Regions from separate parts of the Citrobacter telavivensis genome, predicted to be linked through region 1. Evidence: predicted binding sites of a transcription regulator. Region 1 holds the regulator's gene; each other region holds the start of a gene.

Region 1 (3,160 bases):
CCGTGATACCAGCGAGCGGGGCCATTCTCGTGAAGCGGTGATGGATTCCGTGGTGCGTTCTATGGACGACTACATCAACTACATTACGCCGCAGTTCTCCCGCACCCACATTAACTTTCAGCGCGTCCCCACCGTGGACACGTCAAACCCGTTTGCAGCCAAAGGTATTCCATCGCTGGATGAGAGCTTTGTGGTGATTCATTTCCGCAATCTGGAAGGGATCGATTTCCCCTGGCTGCTGGCAATGCTGCAAGGTTCATTCATTTCTCACATCAATACATTGGTAGTGCCTGGCGGCAAAATGGGGCTGGCCATGGAGCTGATTATGTTGCCGTTGGTACAGCGACTGATGGAAGGGAAAAAAATCGAGTAAGGTAAGATTTTGCCGGATGGCGGCGTTGCGTTATCCGGCCTACTCCTGTCGTAGGCCTGATAAGTGCAGTGCCATCAGGCAGCAATCACTTCATACGAATGGGTAATATTGACCGCTTTTTCCAGCATCAACGCCACGGAGCAATACTTCTCTGCCGACAGATCGACCGCACGCGAAACGGCGGCATCCTTCAGGTCGTGACCCGTGACAATAAAATGCAGATTGATGTGGGTGAACAGGCGGGGTGCCTCTTCGCGACGTTCTGACGTCAGTTTCACTTCGCAGTTCGTCACATCCTGACGACCTTTTTGCAGGATAGAAACCACGTCAATCGCGCTGCACCCCCCTGCCGCCATCAACACCATTTCCATCGGGCTCGGCGCTTTATCACCGGAGTTACCGTCCATCAAAATCTGGTGACCGGAAGCCGACTCACCCAGGAAGGTTAACCCTTCAACCCATTTAACACGCGCTTGCATATTTTTTAACTCCAGTGCGTCAATTTTCCTGACAGATTACGCGTACATAACAATTCTCGCAACGGAAGGCGACCTCCGTCATGCTGAAGCGAGACACCAGGAGACACACGGCTAAAGCTATGCTAAAACAGTCAGGATGCTACAGTAATACATTGATGTACTGCATGTATGCAGAGGACTTCACATTAAAGGCTGCAGTTCGTTTTTGACGGCCTCTTCCCAGGACGAGGGAAGCACATTTTTGCAACCCCAGAGACAGCGGATTTTTTTGGCTCTGGAGACAGCTTATAACAGAGGATAATCGCGCATGGTGCTTGGCAAACCGCAAACAGACCCGACACTTGAATGGTTCTTGTCTCATTGCCACATTCATAAGTACCCGTCCAAGAGCACGCTGATTCACCAGGGTGAAAAAGCAGAAACGTTGTACTACATCGTTAAAGGCTCAGTGGCAGTGTTGATTAAAGATGAGGAAGGGAAAGAAATGATCCTTTCTTATCTGAATCAGGGTGATTTCATTGGCGAACTGGGCCTGTTTGAAGAAGGCCAGGAACGTAGCGCATGGGTTCGAGCGAAAACAGCGTGTGAAGTGGCTGAAATTTCCTACAAGAAATTCCGCCAGTTGATCCAGGTGAACCCAGATATTCTGATGCGCCTGTCTTCCCAAATGGCTCGCCGCCTGCAAGTTACTTCGGAGAAAGTCGGTAACCTGGCCTTCCTCGATGTGACCGGTCGTATCGCCCAGACGCTGCTGAATCTGGCGAAACAGCCTGATGCGATGACTCACCCGGACGGTATGCAGATCAAAATCACTCGCCAGGAGATTGGCCAGATCGTTGGCTGCTCTCGCGAAACCGTTGGTCGTATTCTGAAGATGCTGGAAGATCAGAACCTGATCTCCGCTCACGGTAAAACGATCGTCGTTTACGGCACTCGTTAATCTCATCGAAAATGACGCGCTACCCGATAGCGCGTCATTTTTGTTTTGCCAATGTGGCGCAGACTGATTTATCACCCAGAAATCAACTATGCACTACGTCAAACACTGGTGCTCTGTTTGCCCGTGGCCGTCGGCCTGCTCATCGGGCAGTTACATCTTGGCCTGCTCTTCTCTCTCGTTCCCGCCTGCTGCAACATTGCCGGGCTTGATACTCCGCACAAACGCTTTTTCAAACGCCTGATTATCGGGGCGTCGCTGTTTGCCGGCTGTAGCCTGATCATGCAACTGCTGCTGGCGCAGGCGATACCGTTACCCCTGATCCTGACCGGACTAACGCTCACGCTCGGCGTCACTGCGGAATTGAGCTCCCTTCACGCCCGCCTGCTTCCAGCCTCGCTGATTGCAGCGATTTTCACACTGAGCCTCGCGGGGAACATGCCGGTCTGGGAGCCTCTGCTGATCTACGCATTGGGCACGCTATGGTACGGATTGTTTAACTGGTTCTGGTTTTGGCTCTGGCGCGAACAGCCGCTTCGCGAGTCGCTGAGCCTGTTATACCGTGAACTGGCGGATTACTGCGAAGCCAAATACAGTATGCTGACCCAGCATACTGATCCGGAAAAAGCCCTGCCGCCACTGCTGATGCGCCAGCAGAAAGCGGTCGACCTCATCACCCAGTGCTATCAGCAGATGCACATGCTGTCGGCGCACCGCAACAATGACTACAAGCGGATGCTGCGCGCCTTTCAGGAAGCGCTGGATCTGCAGGAGCATATCTCCGTCAGTCTGCATCAGCCGGAAGAAGTGCAAAAGCTGGTCGAACGCAGCCATGCGGAACAGGTGATTCGCTGGAATGCGCAAACGGTCGCCGCTCGCCTGCGCGTACTGGCGGATGACATTCTCTATCACCGACTGCCGACGCGGTTCACCATGCAAAAGCAGATTGGCGCGCTGGAAAAAATTGCTAATCAGCATCCGGATAACCCCGTAGGGCAGTTCTGTTACTGGCATTTCAGCCGTATCGCCCGCGTGCTTCGCACTCAGCGCCCACTCTACGCCCGCGATCTGATGGCCGACAAACAGCGTCGGTTACCGCTGCTGCCGGCGCTGAAAAACTACCTCTCGTTGAAATCTCCGGCGCTGCGTAACGCCGGGCGTATCAGCGTAATGCTCAGCATTGCCAGTCTGATGGGGTCCGCGTTACATCTGCCGAAACCTTACTGGATCCTAATGACCGTTCTGTTTGTGACGCAAAATGGTTACGGTGCCACCCGCGTGCGTATTCTGCACCGTTCGGCGGGAACGCTGGTGGGGCTGATTATCGCAGGCGTGACGCTGCACTTTCATATTCCTGAGGGGTATACGCTG
Region 2 (3,160 bases), on a different contig from region 1:
GGGGTGGTACCGATATCCGAACTGATCCCCGACTGAGCGTGCAGCATGGCGCGCTGCTGCCAGCCGTATTTCACCGGCGTGTTTTCAACAAAATCAGCAAGCTGGGCGCTGATGCGATAGCCCAGATCGTTCGCCGTCTCATCTTTGCCGTAGCGCGCGTTCATGCCCGCTTTTTCGCACAGCAGATTAACCGCCTCTGCCAGACCATACATACCGAACATCGGTACAAAACGTTGTGGATCGATAAGTCCTTCCTGCACCAGGAAGCTATTCTCAAAGAAATGTGATTTTTCATAAAGGAACTCACATCGCGCATCGATGATGGCGATTTGCTGCTGGCAATAGTACGGCAGCGTGCGGTTAAAGAAGTCATAGACAGAGGTACTGCGCTCGGCAATGGCTTTCAGATTGAGACGAACCAGCGTGCTGCCGCCGCCGGCAAGGGGCAGAGAGTTGTAACAGCTGACGATGCCATAGTGGCCATTTGTGAAAATTTTATCATTTATCGGCCCGTTGGAAATATGTGGCTTGCTGCATTCACAAATGTTTTTCGCCACTTCCAGCAGGAGATCATCGGGTGTTATCTCCGGGTCGTAGATGAACGTCAGGTTAGGCGCAACCTGCTTTAACTCTGCGTCGGCGCGTAAAATGGCTCGAGTGATGGGGGTATCGGCGGGGCCAATATTCGCATGCATGAATGCGTCAGGCAGCGTTCTGTCGAGATAACGCCAGAAACGTTTTATTCGAATATCGATCGCTTCTTGTGTTAGAATTCTAACATACGGTTGCAGCAGCGTATCCAGTTGCCCCAGGTAAACCGGCATCGATGTCACGGAAGGCACGTGGTGATACAGAATGGTCAGCAGGGACAGCGCATCGTCCAGATCTTTCGCCCCTTCCAGTTCCAGCCAGGCTGAACCGTTGGCCAGAAAACGGGCGTAATCGGGAAGTACATAGCGCGGTTTATACGGCGCGTGACCTTCGAACATATCGCAGATAACCCCGTCGTCCAGCGCCTGACGGGCCCCGGCGGGCAGTGCGGGATAAGGCAGGTTGTTCTCTGCTTCCAGCGCGAGAAAATGGTGTTTCTGTTCTGGACTGAGGTGTGAACTGGTGACGATTTGCTGACAACGTTGTTGCAGCGCGGTTTCATGGGGCGTGGGCATCGTGATTCCTTTATCGGGCGAAGATCATCATGTCATTGTAGAAAGATGTGCTGTCAGCACTTTGATCCTGATGCGCCTGAGTGGAGAAGAAAGCGACAGAAAAGGGAGATTATTTGAAGTTGATCTCATTACAGTAATGCAAATTTGTACGTAGTTTTCATTAACTGTGATGTATATCGAAGTGTAATAGCGAGTGGATGTTAGAATACTAACAGACTCGCAAGGTGAAAATTTTATACGGCGACGCCGTTGGAGAATGTTATGAGCGATTTAACTGCAAGCAGCCTGCGCGCACTGAAACTGATGGACCTGACCACCCTGAATGACGACGACACCAATGAAAAAGTGATCGCGCTGTGTCATCAGGCGAAAACCCCGGTCGGCAACACTGCAGCAGTCTGCATCTATCCGCGTTTTATCCCGATTGCACGTAAAACGCTGAAAGAGCAGGGCACCCCGGATATCCGTATTGCAACCGTTACCAACTTCCCGCATGGCAACGACGACATTGAGATCGCGCTGGCGGAAACCCGTGCGGCGATTGCCTACGGGGCGGACGAAGTGGACGTGGTATTCCCGTACCGCGCGCTGATCGCCGGTAACGAACAGGTCGGTTTCGATCTGGTGAAAGCCTGTAAAGACGCCTGTGCGGCGGCAAACGTACTGCTTAAAGTGATCATCGAAACCGGTGAGCTGAAAGAAGAGCGACTTATTCGTAAAGCATCAGAAATTGCGATTAAAGCCGGTGCGGATTTCATCAAAACCTCTACCGGTAAAGTGCCAGTGAACGCCACGCCGGAAAGTGCACGCATCATGATGGAAGTGATCCGCGATATGGGCGTATCCAAAACCGTGGGTTTCAAACCGGCAGGCGGCGTGCGTAGTGCAGAAGACGCTCAGCAGTTCCTCGCTATTGCTGACGAACTGTTTGGCGCTGACTGGGCGGATTCCCGTCACTACCGTTTTGGCGCATCCAGTCTGCTGGCAAGCCTGTTGAAAGCGCTGGGTCACGGCGACGGTAAAAGCGCAAGCAGCTACTAAGGTGCTAAGTGTTTGATGGCGCTTCGCTTATCAGGCCTACGACATATCACCGTAGGCCGTATAAGGCGTTAGCCGCCATCCGGCAAAACCGCCTGCAAACTCTTTTCCCCATGGAGGTTCCCTTGTTTCTCGCACAAGAAATTATTCGTAAAAAACGTGATGGTCATGCGCTGAGCGATGAAGAAATTCGTTTCTTTATCAACGGTATTCGTGACAACACAGTCTCTGAGGGGCAGATTGCCGCCCTGGCGATGACCATTTTCTTCCACGATATGACTATGCCAGAACGCGTTTCGCTGACCATGGCAATGCGGGATTCAGGAACTGTCCTGGACTGGAAGAGCCTGAATCTGAACGGACCGATCGTGGATAAACACTCCACCGGCGGCGTGGGCGATGTGACGTCGCTGATGCTTGGCCCAATGGTAGCAGCCTGCGGCGGCTACATTCCGATGATCTCGGGCCGCGGGCTGGGTCATACCGGCGGTACGCTCGATAAACTGGAAGCGATCCCGGGCTTTGATATCTTCCCGGACGACAACCGCTTCCGCGAAATCATTAAGGACGTGGGTGTGGCGATCATCGGGCAAACCAGCTCGCTCGCACCGGCGGACAAACGTTTTTATGCCACCCGCGATATCACCGCGACGGTGGATTCTATTCCGCTTATCACCGGCTCCATTCTGGCGAAAAAACTGGCGGAAGGGCTGGATGCGCTGGTCATGGACGTAAAAGTCGGCAGCGGCGCGTTTATGCCGACCTATGAACTCTCTGAAGCGCTGGCGGAAGCGATCGTTGGTGTGGCCAACGGCGCGGGCGTGCGCACAACCGCACTGCTAACCGACATGAACCAGGTACTGGCATCCAGTGCGGGTAACGCCGTGGAAGTGCGCGAAGCGGTGCAGTTCCTGACCGGCGAATACCGCAATCCACGCCTGTTCGATGTGACGATG
Region 3 (3,160 bases), on a different contig from region 1:
TCCACCAGATTCTGACCAACAGAGTGCATCCAGGCGACAAATAAATCGGCACCGCTGCCGGTTACGCCACCAAAGAGTGTGGTGCGTATTGGCACCGCGACCAGCGTGACGGCCAGGGTAATGACCACGCCGCTGACGACCACTTTTGGCAACGTGCGAAACCAACCGGCCCGCGCCAGCCACCCGGCGACGAGGCCGATGACCATCGCCACAGGCGCAAAGGCCGCGGCGATCGGGTCGGTTAACAGCCCCCAAAGTAAATTAGTCAGCAGGCCAGTCAACATGCCGATGACCGGGCCAAGCAGAACGGCGCTGATCAACGTGCCAATAGAGTCGAGAAAAATGGGGAGTTTAAGCATGCTAATAAGCTGACCGCCAACCATATTAATCGCGATGGCAATGACAATGAGCACTAAAGACTGGCTGGAAAACGGGCGACGCGCCATAAGTAACCTCTTATTGAGTCGTTAAAACACGGGGTGAGATATGCAGTTCGTCATAACCGGAAAGGGGGCATGGTTGACGGCTAAACGCCAGTCCTGTGAGTTCGCCAATCACCAGTTCAAGCGTTGTACGCACGGTACAACCTGGCATCATGTGCCCTCCAAGCATCGCGCCTTGCGGATCCGAGACGCTCAGATGCAGATGCTCGCCGGTCAACTCCAGCGTGCCATTCAGCGCAATGACCTCCCATGTTCCCGTCAGCCATGTGGTTGCTTCTTGTCCGGCATAGCGCAGAGCGACATTCGTCAGGCTGCCAGTGCACCCGGCGATCCAGCCAGCGCGCAGCGAGTGTTGCTGAATAAATTCATGAAGTTGGGAAAAGATTTCCTGGCCGGGTTGCAGGCGAAGGGCGTAAAAACGCGCTTCTGATGAAGGGGGAATCGGTGTGGTCATCATTTGCGGGTCTCCGAGACTCGGACGTAACGCCGATCATATAGACGCTGACGAATGTGCTCTCTGATATAAATCAGGATTTTCGACACGGCAACGAAAAGATCTTGCTACGCTTATTCGCGATTCTGGAATAAATTCCGCGACAGTGAGTCCTGAAATGTGATGTAGGTCAGATAACTGTCTTCTTCGACTGGACAATCATTCCTTTTATTCCCCGTTTCGCTTATTCTAGCTGAAGCGTTTCAGTCGATTAAATGTTCGACAAATAATCAATCAGTCGCAGTTTGCGACAGGTAAGGTTTCCCTGAACGATGCGCTGGATTACTCTGTCAGCCACATCTGATTCGGGATAGCCTTGCAGGAGATCTATGACCGTACGCGTAGCGATTAATGGCTTCGGTCGCATCGGACGTAATGTGGTTCGTGCTTTATATGAATCCGGACGTCGGGCGGAAATCACCGTGGTGGCAATCAATGAACTGGCGGATGCCTCTGGCATGGCGCATTTGTTGAAATATGACACCAGCCATGGGCGTTTTGCATGGGACGTTCGCCAGGAACGCGAGCAGCTCATGGTGGGCGACGACGCGATTCGCATTCTGCATGAGTCCTCGCTTGAGGCGCTGCCCTGGCGCGAACTGGGCGTTGATATCGTGCTGGACTGTACGGGCGTCTACGGAAACCGTGAACACGGCGAGGCGCATATCGCCGCAGGCGCGAAGAAAGTGCTCTTTTCACATCCTGGCAGTAACGATCTCGACGCCACCGTGGTATTTGGCGTCAATCAGGATCAACTCCGCGCGGAACACCGCATCGTCTCCAATGCTTCCTGCACCACGAATTGTATTATTCCCATTATCAAATTATTGGATGATGCCTATGGCATCGAATCCGGTACGGTGACGACTATTCACTCCGCGATGCACGATCAGCAGGTTATTGATGCATACCATCCTGACCTGCGCCGTACGCGCGCGGCGAGTCAGTCGATCATTCCGGTGGATACCAAACTGGCGGCTGGCATCACGCGTATTTTCCCGCAGTTTAACGATCGTTTCGAAGCGATAGCGGTGCGGGTACCGACGATAAACGTCACGGCAATCGACTTAAGCGTGACGGTGATGAAGCCAGTAAAAGCTAATGAAGTCAACCAGTTGCTGCAAAAAGCGGCACAAGGTGCATTTCATGATATAGTTGACTATACGGAATTACCGTTGGTCTCAGTCGATTTTAATCATGACCCGCATAGCGCCATTGTTGATGGTACGCAAACGCGGGTCAGTGGCGCGCACCTTATTAAGACACTGGTCTGGTGTGACAATGAATGGGGCTTCGCTAACAGAATGCTCGACACCACGTTAGCGATGGCTGCAAAAGGTTTCAGGTAGGGCGCGAAGGCGCCTGCAAAACTTTATCAAGAATCAACGAGAGGATTCACCATGTCTGTAATCAAGATGACCGATTTGGATCTTGCTGGTAAACGTGTTTTTATCCGTGCGGATCTGAACGTACCAGTTAAAGAAGGGAAAGTGACCAGCGATGCGCGTATCCGTGCTTCTCTGCCGACCATTGAACTGGCCCTGAAACAGGGTGCTAAAGTCATGGTAACTTCCCACCTGGGTCGTCCTACCGAAGGCGAGTACAACGAAGAATTCTCTCTGCTGCCGGTTGTTAATTACCTGAAAGACAAACTGTCTAATCCGGTTCGCCTGGTAAAAGATTACCTCGACGGCGTTGAAGTGGCTGCCGGTGAACTGGTGGTTCTGGAAAACGTTCGCTTTAACAAAGGCGAGAAGAAAGACGACGAAGCGCTGTCCAAAAAATACGCCGCGCTGTGCGACGTGTTCGTGATGGACGCCTTTGGTACGGCTCACCGTGCGCAGGCTTCCACTCACGGTATCGGCAAATTTGCTGACGTCGCGTGTGCCGGTCCGCTGCTGGCAGCCGAACTTGACGCGCTGGGTAAAGCGCTGAAAGAGCCGGCTCGTCCGATGGTTGCTATCGTGGGTGGTTCTAAAGTATCTACCAAGCTGACCGTTCTGGACTCCCTGTCTAAAATCGCTGACCAGCTGATCGTTGGCGGCGGCATCGCGAACACCTTCGTTGCCGCTCAGGGCCACAATGTGGGCAAATCCCTGTACGAAGCCGATCTGGTTGATGAAGCCAAACGTCTGCTGACCACTTGCGATATCCCGGTTCCGACTGACGTTCGCGTCGCGACCGAGTTCTCTGAAAGCGCTGCAGCCACGCTGAAATCCGTCAA

Evidence for each region. The regulator CRP, encoded in region 1, controls carbon source genes, mostly activating them, when cyclic AMP is high. The targets are predictions, from matches to a motif close to ATGTGANNNNNNTCACAT.
Region 2: the regulator CRP is predicted to act here: its motif matches at 1,278-1,295, upstream of deoC (deoxyribose-phosphate aldolase).
Region 3: the regulator CRP is predicted to act here: its motif matches at 1,055-1,072, upstream of epd (erythrose-4-phosphate dehydrogenase).

What each region holds. Positions count from the first base shown of each region.
Region 1 covers NZ_JBGUBF010000003.1:464,301-467,460, reverse strand. The annotation lists gene ACERJC_RS16850 (phosphoribulokinase) at 1-373, shown strand, start outside; gene ACERJC_RS16845 (OsmC family protein) at 448-852, opposite strand; gene crp (cAMP-activated global transcriptional regulator CRP) at 1,160-1,792, shown strand; gene ACERJC_RS16835 (YccS/YhfK family putative transporter) at 1,844-3,160, shown strand, end outside.
Region 2 covers NZ_JBGUBF010000002.1:297,490-300,649, forward strand. The annotation lists gene ACERJC_RS12540 (YjjI family glycine radical enzyme) at 1-1,166, opposite strand, end outside; gene deoC (deoxyribose-phosphate aldolase) at 1,428-2,207, shown strand; gene deoA (thymidine phosphorylase) at 2,330-3,160, shown strand, end outside.
Region 3 covers NZ_JBGUBF010000004.1:63,877-67,036, forward strand. The annotation lists gene ACERJC_RS17490 (ECF transporter S component) at 1-446, opposite strand, end outside; gene ACERJC_RS17495 (PPC domain-containing DNA-binding protein) at 457-900, opposite strand; gene epd (erythrose-4-phosphate dehydrogenase) at 1,266-2,285, shown strand; gene pgk (phosphoglycerate kinase) at 2,337-3,160, shown strand, end outside.